2 regions of the Herbaspirillum sp. DW155 genome follow, and region 1 is predicted to be linked to the other one. Evidence: predicted binding sites of a transcription regulator. Region 1 holds the regulator's gene; the other holds the start of a gene.

What was found. Region 1 encodes sigma-54, which starts transcription at its own class of promoters, with help from an activator protein. Its sites were predicted from a motif close to TGGCANGNAANCTGCTTT; they were not measured.
Region 2: a site for sigma-54 is predicted at 3,613-3,630, ahead of glnA (type I glutamate--ammonia ligase). Genes of this name have one in related genera too.

The regions. Positions count from the first base shown of each region.
Region 1 covers NZ_AP029028.1:4,520,699-4,528,476, reverse strand. The annotation lists gene AACH55_RS20490 (SDR family oxidoreductase) at 1-519, shown strand, start outside; gene AACH55_RS20485 (UbiX family flavin prenyltransferase) at 600-1,202, opposite strand; gene grxD (Grx4 family monothiol glutaredoxin) at 1,227-1,538, opposite strand; gene raiA (ribosome-associated translation inhibitor RaiA) at 1,920-2,282, opposite strand; gene AACH55_RS20470 (RNA polymerase factor sigma-54) at 2,436-3,926, opposite strand; gene lptB (LPS export ABC transporter ATP-binding protein) at 3,995-4,738, opposite strand; gene lptA (lipopolysaccharide transport periplasmic protein LptA) at 4,741-5,367, opposite strand; gene lptC (LPS export ABC transporter periplasmic protein LptC) at 5,419-6,027, opposite strand; gene AACH55_RS20450 (HAD family hydrolase) at 6,024-6,578, opposite strand; gene AACH55_RS20445 (KpsF/GutQ family sugar-phosphate isomerase) at 6,578-7,606, opposite strand.
Region 2 covers NZ_AP029028.1:3,593,668-3,601,445, reverse strand. The annotation lists gene AACH55_RS16345 (DUF1800 domain-containing protein) at 1-964, opposite strand, end outside; gene AACH55_RS16340 (response regulator transcription factor) at 1,340-2,065, shown strand; gene AACH55_RS16335 (response regulator) at 2,090-2,794, shown strand; gene AACH55_RS16330 (rhodanese-like domain-containing protein) at 2,813-3,274, opposite strand; gene glnA (type I glutamate--ammonia ligase) at 3,741-5,156, shown strand; gene glnL (nitrogen regulation protein NR(II)) at 5,323-6,396, shown strand; gene ntrC (nitrogen regulation protein NR(I)) at 6,533-7,778, shown strand, end outside.

The DNA.
Region 1 (7,778 bases):
GGTCGGCTCGACCTGCTCTTCAACAATGCCGGCATCTTCGCGCCGCCCGTGTCGCTGGAAGAGCTGAGTGTGGAGCAGTGGAAGGCGGCGGTGGACATCAACCTGACCGGCGTCTTCCTGTGCACGCAGGAAGCCTTCCGCATCATGAAGGATCAGTCGCCGCGCGGGGGCCGCATCATCAACAACGGCTCGATCTCGGCACATGCGCCGCGTCCGTTCTCGGCGTCCTATACGGCGACCAAGCATGCCATCACCGGCCTGACCAAGGCCACCTCGCTCGATGGCCGCGCCTACGATATTGCTTGCGGCCAGATCGACATCGGCAACGCCTCCACCGACATGACCACGTTGATGAAAAAGGGCACGCTGCAGGCCGATGGTTCCACCAAGGTCGAGCCGACCATGGATGCGGAACACGTGGCCAAGGCTATCCTCTACATGGATAGCCTGCCGCTGGAAGCCAATGTGCAGTTCATGACAGTGATGGCGACCAAGATGCCCTATATCGGGCGCGGTTGATGGTGACTGCACTCTGACAGATGAAGAAATGGCCGCAGTGATGAGCTGCGGCCATTTTCTTTGGGAACCAGGCGGCCGGTTCAGTCCACCCCACCCTTCATGCCTTGCCATTCGGGCGTGAGCTGCATCGGGATGCCGAGCATGTCCAGCACGCGGCCCAGCGTGTGATCGACCATTTCTTCCATGGAAGCGGGACGCTGGTAAAAGCCGGGCAGGGGCGGGAAGATGACTCCGCCCATTTCGGTCACGGCGGTCATGTTGCGCAGGTGCGCCAGATTGAAGGGCGTCTCGCGCACCATCAGCACCAGGCGCCGGCGTTCCTTCAGCACCACATCGGCGGCGCGGGTGATGAGGTTGTCGGACAGGCCGTGGGCCACGGCCGCCAGCGTCTTCATCGAACAGGGCGCCACCACCATGCCGGTGGAGGCGAAGGAACCGCTGGCGATGCAGGCACCCACGTCACGCACGTTGTGTACCACGTCGGCCAGGGCTTCGACATCCTTGCGCCGCATGTCCAGCTCCTGGTGGAGATTGAGCACGCCGGCTTCGGAGACCATCAGGTGCGTTTCCACCTGACCATGTTTGCGCAGATGCTCCAGCAGCCGCACGCCATAAATGGCACCGGTCGCGCCGGTGATGGCGACGATCAGGCGCTGGCGGGGCTGGCCGGAGGAAGTACTCACGAACGAATGCGGATCAGGAAGGAATCAGCCCTTGATCAGGGTCTGCAGTTCGCCCGAAGCGTACATCTCGCTCATGATGTCGGAGCCGCCGATGAATTCGCCCTTCACGTACAGCTGGGGAATGGTCGGCCAGTTCGAGTATTCCTTGATGCCCTGGCGCACGTCCGGGCTTTCCAGCACGTTGACGGTGACGATGTTTTCGGCGCCGCTGGCTTTGAGCAACTGGATGGCCTTGCCGGAAAAGCCGCATTGCGGGAATTGCGCAGTGCCCTTCATGAACAGCACCACAGGGTTTTGGGTCACGGTTTCTTTGATCCAGGATTGGACGTCGCTCATGGCTATGCCTTTAAAAATGGGATTGCCGACATTATAGGGAAAAGCCGGCAGCCGCGTTGAAAACGACTGCGCGCCGGCAGTCTGCGCAATGTGGTGGAAATTGCATCCGGGAAATAATTTATATGATATGCAGACTCTGAAGCCTAATATGAGGACGCCAGCCGCAGCCTTCAAGCGGAGCAGCGGATCGGCAGCTCGCTGCAGAGAGTCATGGCTGTGGAAAGTTGCCGGTGATTATCTTTTATATCTTTTCCACAGGGCTTGCCGCCCGACTGCGCGGCCAATGAAAAAGGGCGCTTGCGCGCCCCTTCCTCATGAGATTCGGCTGGCGTTCTCAGCAGCCTGCGGGCTGCGAGTCAGCTTGCCGACGTTGTCCTTGGCTTATGCCGCTCCGGCCACCGCATCAGCCGGCGCTTCATCCGGCAGGCGCTTGGCCATGGAGTGATGTTCCTGCAACTTGTCCTTGTGCTTGATGACCTGACGATCGAGCTTGTCGATCAGCGTGTCAATGGCAGCATAGAGGTCGTGTGCAATGCTTTCTGCATGTAAATCCTTCCCCTTGATGTGGACGTTGATTTCCGCTTTTTGGCGCTTTTCCTTTTCTGTGAGTTTATCTACGCTCAGGATCACGCTGACGTCGATCACGTTGTCGAAATGGCGCTTGATACGTGTGAGCTTGCTTTGCACGTATTTCCGGATGGCGGGGGTCAGTTCGAGGTGGTGTCCACTGATGGTCAGATTCATACAAGACTCCTATCGTGAAGTCACTGGAGGTTCGTGCAATCGATCCTTGCTGCAGCTGTACCACGGGCACGGTCTTCGTGTCGGATGGCATGGGCATCAGCGGGATGCTTGCCGGAACACAGCAACGGTACTGCAGAAAAACTGAGGAAAAACTCAGAGGGACTTGCGGAGATTGACCGGCGGAATCTTCAACACTTCGCGGTATTTGGCGACTGTGCGTCGCGCGACCACCATGCCTTGTTCTGCCAGCATATCCGCAATCTTGCTATCGGATAATGGGGTCTGCGGGTTCTCGGCTCCTATCAACTGTTTGATCAGCGCCCGTATCGCGGTGGAGGAGGCTTCGCCCCCGGTTTCAGTCGCGACGTGGCTACCGAAGAAGTACTTCAACTCAAACATGCCGTGCGGCGTGAGCATGTATTTCTGAGTTGTCACGCGAGAGATGGTGCTCTCGTGTAGACCCAGTGTATCAGCAATTTCACGCAGCACAAGGGGGCGCATGGCCACTGCCCCATGTGAAAAGAAGTTTCTTTGACGTTCCACAATAGCCTGTGCGACACGCAAAATCGTGTCGAAACGCTGGCGCATATTCTTGATGAGCCACTTGGCTTCCTGCAGCTGCGACGACAGCGATCCTTCTCCCTTGGCCTGCTTCAGCGCGCTGGCATACATCGCATTGACACGCAGCTTGGGCATGACCTCATGGTTGAGCATGACCTGCCAGCCGTTCTTTGTTTGTTTGACAATCACGTCCGGCACCACATAGTCCGAGGCATCGCGCGCGAAATCGGCGCCCGGATGCGGACGGCACTGGCGGATCACGGCCTGGGCTTCGCGCAGGTCTTCGTCATCGCAATCGAGGGCTTTCTTGATCTTGTTGAAGTCGCGCTGCGCGAACAGCGGCAGGTAATCTTCCACGATGCGCAGCGCCAGCTTGCGCGTGACGAAGGGGATCTTGGGCAGGCGACGGATCTGCAGGGCCAGGCACTCACCGGCACTGCGCGCACCCACGCCGGCCGGGTCCAGGCTCTGCAGCAGCTTCAGGGAAATCGACAGCTCTTCCATGTCGATGCCCAGTTCTTCGGGCAGGCGCGCGAGGATGTCTTCCAGCGGCTCTTCGAGATAGCCGCTCTCGTCGAGCGCATCGGTGAGCAACTCCAGCAGGGCGCGGTCGCGCTGGGTGCGTGCGGTCACGCGGATCTGTTCCAGTAGGTGCTCGCGCAGGGTCAGTTCGTGGGCTTCGAGTTGCGGGCGGGCGTCGTCGTCGTCAGGCGACTTGCCGCTGCGGGCCACATCATCGAAGCTCCAGTCGGCCTCACCGGTGACGCCGTTCTCGGGATTGTTGTCCTGGTAGTCAAAACTGGAATCGCCATCGGCGGCTGCCGGTGCCGGCTCGGCATTGCCTTCGCCAGAGGTGTCGGCTACGCCGCTGGAGGGCGAGCTGGAGACCGCGCCATCGGCCAGCAGGCGCACCGAATTGTCGAGCGCATCGTCGAGCCGCTCCAGCAAGGGATTGTCCGAGAGGATCTGTTCCAGTTCCTGGTGCAGTTCCAGCGTCGACAGTTGCAACAGTCTGATCGACTGCTGCAGTTGCGGCGTCAATGCGAGGTGCTGCGAGGTACGTAACTGGAGAGACTGTTTCATCTGTCTTTCTGGAAGCGGCGTGGTCCGCTGGTTGCACTGCCTGTCGTTGCGTCAGTAGGTTGGCCTGCTTACATGCGGAAGTGTTCACCCAGATACACGCGGCGCACCGATTCGTTGGCGATGATCTCTTCCGGACTGCCGCTGGCCAGCACCGTACCCTGGTTGATGATGTAGGCACGGTCGCAGATGCCCAGCGTCTCGCGCACGTTGTGGTCGGTGATGAGCACGCCGATGCCACGTTCCTTCAGGAAGCGCACGATGCGCTGGATCTCGATCACGGCAATCGGGTCGATACCGGCAAAGGGTTCATCGAGCAGTACGAAGCGCGGATCGGTGGCCAGCGCGCGGGCGATTTCCACGCGGCGGCGCTCGCCGCCGGAGAGCGACAAAGCCTGACTCTCGCGCAGCTTCTCGATCTGCAGTTCATGCAGCAGATTGTTGAGGCGGCCCTCGACTTCATCACGCGAGAGCGGCTTGCCTTCTTCTCGGCGCAGTTCGAGCACCGCGCGGATATTGTCTTCCACCGTCAGCTTGCGGAACACCGAGGCTTCCTGCGGCAGATAGGACAAGCCCATGGTGGCGCGCTTGTGGATGGGCATGCGTGAAATGGCGGTGTCGTCCAGCGCGATCTCGCCGCCATCGGAAGGCACCAGACCCACGATCATGTAGAACGAGGTGGTCTTGCCGGCGCCGTTGGGGCCGAGCAGTCCGACCACTTCGCCGCTGCGCACTTCCATCGAGACGTCGCGCACCACCTGGCGCGCGCCATAACTTTTCTTCAGGCCGCGAACGACCAGCGAGCTGGTGGTCATCGTTACTGGTCCTTTCCGCTCTGGCGACGCGGCGCAGGCTGCGCCGGCGTGGTCTTGGCGGCCGGCTGGGCCGGTGTGGCGGTGCCATCCGGCGGTGGATTCTTGGGCTGGATCACGGCCGTGATGCGGCCTGCGCCGGGCTTGCTTTCGCCGCTGGCGGTGTTGTTGACCGAATAGAATTCGGCGCGGCTGTCATAGGAAATGAACTCGCCGTTGACTTCATCGGTGATGCGATCACCATCCATGCGCTGGATGTGCGCGCGCTGGAACAGCTTGGAAACTTCGGTCTGCTCCGAATATTCGATACGCTCGGCCTGGCCTTCGATCCACAGGTTGGGACCGCCGTCGCGCTTCTGGCGGAAGTTGGCCAGCGAACCCGGAGCCGCGTACAGCACTGCGTTTTCATAACCGTACTGGTCGGTCGTCAATACCACCCGGCCGGCCTTGATGATGAGAGTGCCGCGGGTCATGACCACGTTGCCGGTGAAGGTCTTCACCTGGCGCACGTCGTCATAGACCATCTGGTCTGCCTCGATGTTGGTGGGCTTGGTGGAGTCCGCCTTCTCGGCGTTGGCCACGCCGCACACGGCAGCCAGCATCAGCATGGGCAGTAAGAGTGAGCGTTTCATTGGTTTCCTGTCTGGTCGGTTCTTGGCGTTCTTGTCTCGGATTCAACCGGCTTAGCGTTTCTTGGGGGTGGGCTCGTAATAGCCGCGTACATTGCCGAAGAGCTGCACCACCTGGGTCGCGTTGTTGGCCACCATGCCTACGCCGTTCAGGCGCGTGGTGCCCATGGTCATGGCCACCGGCTTGTCGGTCTTGACGATTTCATCGTCAGGCAACAGCAGAAGGTATTCCGAGACCAGGTGCATTTCCTCGCGGCCCTTGTAGGGGGAGCGGATGGCATTGGCGTTGCCGTACATGTGAATCTTGGTCTGGTCATCGGTCACGCGCGCGGTGTCCGAATAAAGCTCCATGGGCGCCTGGTTCTGGTCCAGGTTGTGCACCACCGGTTTGGTGATTTCGAAGGAGTCGTCACTGGGGAAGTGCACCATCTTGACCCCGGAGACGTCATAGCGCGGCAGGCCGGTGGGGCCCATCTTCACGTAGTTGAAGTTTTCCAGGTAGTAGTCGGGTTTGCCGCGTGGGCGCTGTGCCGGTTGCTGGTCGCCGGCCGCGCGCATGGCTTGCATCACCCAGAAGCTGCCCAGCGCTGCGCCGATCAGGATCACCAGGATCACGGCCAGACGGATGCGCTCGGCATTGCGCTCGCCGCTGCGCCCGCTCATGCCAGGTACGGCGCCAGCGCCGCCTCGTAGTTGTGTTGCGCCGCCAGCACCAGGTCGCAGATTTCACGCACGGCGCCATGGCCGCCGCTGGCCTGGGTCACGTAATCGCAGCGCGCCTTCACTTCACGATGACCATTGGCCACACACGCCTTGAAGCCCACGCGGGTCAGCACCGGCAGGTCGATGATGTCGTCGCCCAGATAGCCGCAGGCCGCTGGCGTGAGCTGAACCTGCTGCAACAGTTGTTCGAAGGCCTGGCGCTTGTCGTGCACGCCCTGGAACACGTGCGCAATGCCCAGGTCGCGGGCACGGCGCACGACATAGGGCGACTGGCGTGCAGTGATGATGGCCGCGGCCGTGCCGTATTGCTGCATCATCTTGATACCGTGGCCGTCCAGCGCATTGAAGCGTTTGAAGACTTCCCCGTCTTCGCCGTAGAACAGGCCGCCGTCGGTGAGCACGCCATCCACATCGAAGATCATCAGGCGCACGGCGGCTGCCTTGGCGAGCGCGGCAGCGGGCAGGGTGCTGGCAAAAGCTGGCGCGTTCATCAGATCACCTTGGCGCGGGTGAGGTCGTGGATGTGCAGCGCGCCCGTAAGCACGCCGGCCGCATCGGTGACCAGCAGCTGGTTGATGCGGAACTGTTCCATCAGCTGTACGGCATCGACCGCCAGCTGGTCCTGACCAACGGTTTGCGGATGAGCATGCATGACTTCGGCAATGCTGAACTTGCCAAAGTCCTGGCCACGCTCCAGCAGGCGGCGCAGGTCGCCATCGGTGAAAACCCCGATGGGGCGGAATTGCTCGTCCACCACGGCGGTCATGGCCATGCCCTTGCGGGTGATTTCCATCAGCGCGGCCGATAGCGACACATCCGGACGCACGGCAGGAATGGCCTCGCCACTGCGCATGACGTCGCGCACGTGGGTCAGCAGGCGGCGGCCCAGGGCGCCACCGGGATGAGAGCGCGCAAAATCTTCCTCGACGAAACCGCGCGCATCCAGCAGCGACACCGCCAGGGCATCGCCCATGGCCAGCGTGGCGGTGGTGCTGGCCGTCGGCGCCAGGTTGAGGGTACAGGCTTCCTTGGCCACGCCCACGTTGAGGTGCACCGCAGCCAGCCTGGCCAGTGAAGAGTTGTCATTGCCGGTCATGGCGATGATGACCGTGCCCATGCGCTTGATGATGGGAACGATGGCCAGCAGCTCGGCCGTTTCGCCGGAATTGGAGATGGCGATGAAGACGTCGCGCGCCGTCACCATGCCCAGGTCGCCGTGCGCGGCTTCGGCCGGATGCATGAACAGCGCCGGCGTGCCGGTGGAAGCCAGGGTGGCGGCGATCTTGCGGCCGATGTGGCCAGACTTGCCAATGCCCGAGACCACCGCGCGTCCCTCGCATTGCAGCAAAGCCTGCACGGCCTGGGCCAGCGGCTCTGCGCTGTCGTCGCTGAGGCGCTCTTTCAGCGCCAGGATGGCATCGGCTTCGATCTGCAGGGTCTGGCGTGCCAGGGCGATGGCACGGCGGGCAGCCCCGGCCGAAAAAGATGCAGACGTAGTTTTGTCATCGGTTACACTCATAACCGAAGTATAAACGAATTGGCAAAGCAAAAAACTTGCCAGATGTAAGGGAATGCTGCTGGAATGGATGCGAAGTGCAGCTTCGCGTCGCGCCGCAGCACCGCATCCACAGGGGGATTCCGGCTCGGGCCGGGTGCCGGGGCGGGAGGGCGGCAGGCCTGGACCGCGCTCC
Region 2 (7,778 bases), 930 kb from region 1:
CCGTCGAGGGGTGGCTGGCCAGGATGTCCAGCGCCGCTTCACCTTCCTGATAGCCGCTGGCCTGCAACGGCTTGCCCAGGAAGACCTTCGGGCCATCGTCATGGCGCTGGGCGACGAAGCGGAAGGGCGAGGCGCCGGCCTTCATGGCATCCACGTCGATGGTCCAGCCGGAGAGGATGCGCGCCAGCGTGATCACGTCCGCCTGCTGATAGCCGCCATCCACGCCCAGGGTATGCAGCTCCATCAGCTCGCGCGCATAGTTTTCGTTGAGGCCCTTGAAGCGCCCGCGCGCACCGGGCGTGCCGGTGCCACTGGAGAGCCAGTTGTCGAGGTAGTAGAGCATGGCCGGATGATGCGCCACCGCACCCAGCAGATCGCGGAAATTGCCCAGCGCGTAGGGACGGATGGCGCTCTTTTCATAATCGCCGACCCAGTAGAGCACCCACTCTTTGCCCTCGAAGACGTTGAAGTGATTGGCCCAGAACTCGGTCATCACTTCTTCCAGCTGGCGCGGGCTTTGGGTGGCCTGCAGCAGGCGCGCCATGTGGAATTGCGGTGGCAGTTCTCGCGATGCACGCTGGCGCGCGGCCTGCTGTTCTTCCTTGCTGGCGTCGCGCTTGAAGGAGGGCGGACCATACTCGTTGAAGACCTGCATGGACGTCATCTGCAAGGCCGGCAAGGCAGCCAGGCTGGCCTGCAGGTCCTCCGGCAGCGGAATGCGCTCGGGATGCAGCTGCTCATCGATGTAGCGCTTCACCCCCATGCGTTCGACCTGCTCCAGATCGCCCGGTCGCGGACCATAGGCCAGGCGGTTCAGCACGTGCAATGCGCGTTCCTGTTCCGATAGCGGTGCGCTGGCGCCAGCAGACGTTGCCGCCCGGGCCTGCCCCATCAGGCCGGCCAGCAGGGCGAGCGCCAACAAGGCAGTGCGACAGGAGGGCAGGGCGGGATGGGAGGGGAGCATCAACAAGCCTCGCTGTATCAAAAAAGTGGAGAAAAGCCGCAAGCCAGTATCCTCAACGGGTGCGCCACGGGCTGTAAGAAAGTGTAATGCGCCCTCCAGCGAGCGGCGGCGCCGCTGATCCGGGCCAATGGGCGCCACTGTAGCGCAGCAAGCATGTTCCTTCATACAGCGTGTTACAAAGCTGACGCTATCGTCAGCATCCGGCAAGGGCGGTAAAGTAGTGAACGCTGCGATTTCTCTTGGTTTTTCAGACGATTCTTATGCGCTTGCTGGCTGCCCTCGACCACAATAACGCCTTTGCCAGCGCTCGTATCGTGCGTCCGGGATGACGCACCGCAGCAGCTTCATGAGATCAATATTCGGAGGGGAGAGCGCATGACCTGGACCTTGGCATCGGCGATGCGCATCGCCTTGCTCGATGACCACGCCGTGGTGCGTTATGGCCTGGCCAAGCGCCTGGCCGAGGAACCGGACTTTGCCGTCGTCGGCGCCTTCGCCACCAGCAAGGAGCTGATGACGGCGCTGCGCGCCTCGCCGGCCGACCTGTTGCTGATCGATTATTCGCTGGGCAGCAATGACATCGATGGCTTGAACCTGATTCGCGCCCTGCGGGTCCGTTTCCCGCGCAGCAAAATCCTGGTGACCTCGGCCCACAGCAGCCCGGCCACCGTGGCCATGGCGATGAAGGCGGGCGCGCGCGGCTTTGTCGGCAAGTCGCAGGAATTGACCGAATTGATACAGGCCATTCGTATCGTCAGCCGTGGACGTGAATATCTCAACAGCGCCATGACCCGCGAACTGGCCGCCATGCAGGCCGCCGAGGCCACCACCCGCAGTCAGCCCGAGCCACGACCGAAACGCCCCCGCACCGGCAACGTACAGGCTTGTTCCGATACGCTGTCAGACATGCCCAGCCTGTCGCCACGCGAACGGGAAGTCTTGCGTTGTTGTCTCGATGGGATGTCCGTCACCGAGATCGCCGAGAAATTCGCCCGCAGCATCAAGACCATCAGCGGGCAGAAACAGTCGGCCTTCCGCAAGCTGGGCGTGCGTAGCGACCACGAATTGTTCAAGATCGAATACCAGATCAAGGAGCTGTAAATGCCGCACCAGAGGGAAAGCGTAATGACCTGCCCGAATGACACCGGCGTGCTGCTGGTCGATGATTCGGCCACCATCCGATATGCCATTCAAAATCGCCTGCAAAGGCTGGGCTGCCAGGTCGATTGCGTGGCCGATGGCAGCAGCGCCCTGGCTGCCATTCAGGGTCGGTCGTATGGATTGGTGCTGCTGGATTGCTTCCTGCCCGACATGCCGGGTCAGGAAGTGGCGCGTCAGGTGCGGCGCCTGGAGCAGCAGGAGCCCAGTCGTCCCTACACACCCCTGATCGGCATTTCCGCCGAGACCGATGCCCAGCACGTGCAACGCTGCCTGGACAGCGGCATGGATGGCATGCTGGGCAAGCCCCTGCAGACCCAGGCCATCCGCCGCCTGCTGGTGCTCTGGTGCGATCACGACAGTGACGACGTGGGCAATGCCGGCACGCCGCAAGAGGAGCACAGCCGCGACCTGGACCGGCTCTTCCTGCAGACCACGCTGCGCGACCTGCAAGCCCTGGAGCAGGCCAGCCTGGAGGCAGACCGCGCGCGCATGGCGCAACTGGCCCATCGCATGAAGGGTGCAGCCCTGACCATGGGGCGGCTGGAGATCGTGGCCTTGCTCGATTGTCTGGAAGAAGCGCTGCGCGCCGGTGCTGATGGCCTGGAAGCCATCAGCCTCTTGCTGCAGTCGCTGGGCAGCGCCTTGCAGGCGCGCAGCCTGCATGGATGAAGGTGCCCGCCGTCGCGTTCAGGCGCCGGTCCACGGCAGACCGGCCTTGCACCAGCCTTCGATGGTCTTGCGGTGGCCGTTGGCGTCCTTGTTGCCTTCGAAGCCTTCGAGGATGTCGAAGCAGCGGGTGTAGCCGTTCTCGGTGGCCAGCTTGGCCGCATGCTTGGAACGCACGCCCGAGCGGCACAGGAACAGCAGTACCTCGCCCGGCTGGGCGACTTCCTTCAGTTGTTCCAGGAATTGCGGATTGGGCTTGCCCTCGGGGTAGAGATTCCATTGCACCGCCAGGTGCTGCGCCGCCGGGATCTGGACCACACCCACCCAGTCGCGCTCGGCGCGGGTGCGCACGTCGATCAGCTTGACGGCGGGATCGGACTGCAGCAGGGCCAGCGCTTCCTGCGGCGTGACGGCACCGGCGTAGGGGAGCTGGCCGTCGGCGGCGCGTTGGGTGGCGGTACGGAGAATGGAGTCGTTGCTCATGGGAAAGTCTCTGAAGGGCGAGGAAATAGTCTGGAATTCAATAAGGTCGAGGAAAAGCAAAGCGGCGCAAGACCGCTGATTTTAAACAATATAAACAGTTAAGCCATTTTCCCAGGCCGGTGCATGCTGCTCCATCCCGGATAGTCGTGCCCCAATATGAAGCATGCACATGATTGGTGCAATTCGCCTCTCGCGTTGAAGGTATGCATTATTGCGGTGCATTTTGAGTAAATTGCACTAAAAAAATGCACTTCGGCCGTCGCTCTGCACCGCTCCCAACGCCGCGTCTGGCGCGTGCTCCCTAAAATATTCCATTATTGGCGCACCTGAAAGGTTGGTGGCATGGAATCTGCTATCATCCGCGACTGAGTTCGGCGCAAGACCGTTGTATCAAATGCAAAGATCCAGTCGCAGAAAACGGCTCAACAACCCAATTTATACTACTTCCTCGTTTTAGGAGATTCGCATGGCAAGGACGGCCGCAGAGGTTTTGAAGATGGTCAAGGACAACGAAGTCAAGTTTGTCGACTTCCGTTTCGCTGACACCCGTGGCAAGGAACAGCACGTTTCCGTGCCTGTTTCGCATTTCGACATCGACAAGTTCGAATCCGGTCACGCCTTCGACGGTTCGTCGATCGCCGGCTGGAAGGGTATCGAAGCCTCCGACATGCTGCTGATCCCGGACCCGAACACCGCCAACATCGACCCGTTCATGGAAGAGACCACCCTCTTCATGCAATGTGACGTGATCGAGCCGTCCGACGGCAAGGGCTACGACCGCGATCCGCGCTCCATCGCCAAGCGCGCTGAAGCCTACCTGAAGTCCTCCGGCCTGGGCGACACCGCCTACTTCGGTCCGGAACCCGAATTCTTCATCTTCGACGGCGTGCGCTGGGGCGCGGACATGTCCGGTTCCTTCGTCAAGATCGACTCCGAAGAAGCTTCCTGGAGCACCGGTGCCAAGATCGAAGGCGGCAACTCCGGCCACCGTCCGACCGTCAAGGGCGGCTACTTCCCGGTTCCCCCGGTCGACAGCTTCCAGGACATGCGTTCGGAAATGTCCCTGATCCTGGAGTCCCTGGGCATCCCCGTCGAAGTGCACCACCACGAAGTGGCCGGCGCTGGCCAGAACGAACTGGGCACCAAGTTCTCGACCCTGGTCGAGCGCGCTGACTGGACCCAGACCCTGAAGTACGTGATCTGGAACGTCGCTCACACCTACGGCAAGACCGCGACCTTCATGCCCAAGCCCCTGGTCGGCGACAACGGCTCCGGCATGCACGTGCACCAGTCCGTGTGGAAGGATGGCAAGAACCTGTTCGCTGGCGACGGCTATGCCGGCCTGTCCGAGTTCGCGCTGTACTACATCGGCGGCATCATCAAGCACGCCAAGGCATTGAACGCCATCACCAACCCCGGCACCAACTCGTACAAGCGTCTGGTTCCCGGCTTTGAAGCACCGGTCAAGCTGGCCTACTCGGCCCGCAACCGTTCGGCGTCGATCCGTATTCCGCACGTGGCCAACCCGAAGGGCCGCCGTATCGAAACCCGCTTCCCGGATCCCCTGGCCAACCCGTACCTGTGCTTCTCGGCCCTGCTGATGGCCGGTCTGGATGGCGTGCAGAACAAGATCCACCCGGGCGAAGCTGCCACCAAGGACCTGTACCACCTGCCGCCGGAAGAAGACAAGCTGATCCCGACCGTCTGTGCTTCGCTGGATGAAGCCCTGGAACACCTGGACAAGGACCGCGAGTTCCTGACCCGTGGCGGCGTCTTCACCGACAGCATGATCGATGCCTACATCGAGCTGAAGATGCAGGAAGTCCAACGCTTCCGCATGACCACGCACCCGATCGAATTCGACATGTACTACTCGCTGTAATCGAATCCGCATCCGGAGAAAAAGGGGAAGCTTGCTTCCCCTTTTTTTTATGCGCGGCGCGATCGATCTCAGCGTGCAGTGCGCCCGAAAATTGCTAGTCAGGATGCATCAACGACTGCGCAAGAGCGAGCAAGAAGACATGACCCCAGGCATCACGAATCCTCCCATGAAGACACCGCTTCCTTCCCTCGATGGCCTCGACCTGCTGGCCTCGGCCGTGATCATCCTCGACGCCAACGGCGGCATCGTCTATGCCAATGCCGCTGCGGAGAACCTGCTGGAGAGTTCCTTCAAGGTGCTCTCGCAACAGAAGCTGTCGGAACTCTTCCTCAATGGCAAGGAGCTGACTGCGCTGTTCTACCAGGCCATCGAACACCAGTTCGCCGACAAGCGCCTGGACCTGGTGTTGGAGCGCGCCAACCGCGAGCCGCTGCAGGTGCATACCATCGTTACGCCCCTGGACAGCAGCGACTGGCCGGTGCTGCTGGAGCTGCGCGAGAACGTCCAGCAACTCAAGCTGGATCGCGAAGAACGCATGTTCGACCAGAGCCAGGCCAACAAGGAACTGATCCGCAACCTGGCTCACGAGATCAAGAATCCGCTGGGCGGCATCCGCGGCGCGGCGCAGTTGCTGGAGCTGGAACTGCCGGAGCGCCACCTGAAGGAATTGCGCGAATACACCCAGGTCATCATCAAGGAAGCCGACCGCCTGCAAACGCTGGTGGATCGCCTGCTGGCACCGCACCGCCATCCGCACATCGTCGGCGACGTCAACATCCACGAAGTCTGCGAACGCGTGCGCAGCCTGGTGATGGCTGAGTTCCCGCAGGGGCTGACCATCAAGCGCGACTATGACCTGTCCATTCCCGAATTCCGGGGCGACAAGGAACAACTCATCCAAGCGGTATTGAACATCGTGCACAACGCGGCACAAGCGCTGGCCGACCGCATCCGTGCCGGCGACGGCGAGCTGATTCTGCGCACCCGCGTCTCGCGCCAGGTGACGCTATCCAAGGTCAGGTACCGGCTGGCACTAGACTTGCATATCATCGATAACGGTCCGGGCATTCCCCCCGACATCCAGGAAAGAATTTTCTATCCCCTGGTCTCGGGTCGGGAAGGTGGCAGCGGATTGGGGCTGACCCTGGCGCAGACCTTCGTGCATCAGCACATGGGTGTCATCGAATGCGAGAGCCGGCCCGGTTGTACCGATTTCAGAATACTTATACCGCTGCCGTGAGCATGGCCGCAGGCAGCGCGCCAAAGCCGAGTGGACGCAGGGCATCCGGTCCACCAAGGGGGCGCGGACACGATGCCAGAAGCGCCGTGATTCGCGGGAGCATTAACAGCATGACCAACGCAGGAAGAAGTTATTTATGAAGCCAATCTGGATTGTTGACGACGACGAATCGATACGCTGGGTGCTCGAAAAAGCACTGGCCCGAGAAAATCTCGCCACGCAGAGTTTTTCCAGCGCCCGCGACGCCATGGCGGCCCTGCAGAACGGCACGCCGCAAGTACTGGTGTCGGACATCCGCATGCCCGGCGCGTCCGGCCTGGAACTGCTGCAGACCATCAAGGCCAAGCATCCCGGCATTCCGGTGATCATCATCACCGCCTTCTCCGACCTGGATTCGGCGGTCTCCGCCTTCCAGGGTGGGGCCTTCGAATATCTGGCCAAGCCCTTCGACGTCGACAAGGCGGTCGAACTGATCCGCCGCGCCCTCGATGAGAGCCTGCGCGAGACCGACATCGAGCAGGGCGCCGCCCAGACTCCCGAAATTCTCGGCCAGGCACCGGCCATGCAGGACGTGTTCCGCGCCATCGGTCGCCTGTCGCAATCCAACGTGACCGTGCTGATCACTGGTGAATCCGGCTCCGGCAAGGAGCTGGTGGCGCGTGCCCTGCACAAGCACAGCCCGCGCGCCAGCCAGCCTTTCGTGGCGCTCAATACGGCGGCCATCCCCAAGGATCTGCTGGAATCCGAACTGTTCGGCCATGAACGCGGCGCCTTCACCGGCGCGCAGGCCATGCGCCGTGGCCGCTTCGAGCAGGCCGAGGGCGGCACGCTGTTCCTCGATGAAATCGGCGACATGCCGCTGGACCTGCAGACACGCCTCTTGCGCGTGCTCTCCGACGGTCACTTCTATCGTGTCGGCGGCCATCAGTCGTTGAAGGCCAATGTACGCGTCATTGCGGCCACCCACCAGAATCTGGAGCAGCGTGTACGTGAAGGTTTGTTCCGCGAGGACTTGTACCATCGCCTGAACGTGATCCGTCTGCGCCTGCCCAGCCTGCGCGAACGCAGCGAAGACATTCCCATCCTGGCCCGCTACTTCCTGGCGCAAAGCGCGCGCCAGCTGGGCGTGGAAGCCAAACGGCTGTCGCCGCAGGCGATGCAGTTCCTGTCGCAGCTGGAATTCCCCGGCAACGTGCGCCAGCTGGAAAACCTGTGCAACTGGATCACCGTGATGGCCCCGGGCCAGACCGTGGAGATCAAGGATCTGCCGCAGGATCTGGTGGAAGAACGCGTCCACGCACCGCAACCGGCGCAGACCGTTTCTGCGCCCGCTTCGGCATCGGCGGCCGCGCTGGTCGCACCGGTGGCGTATGCCGATCCTG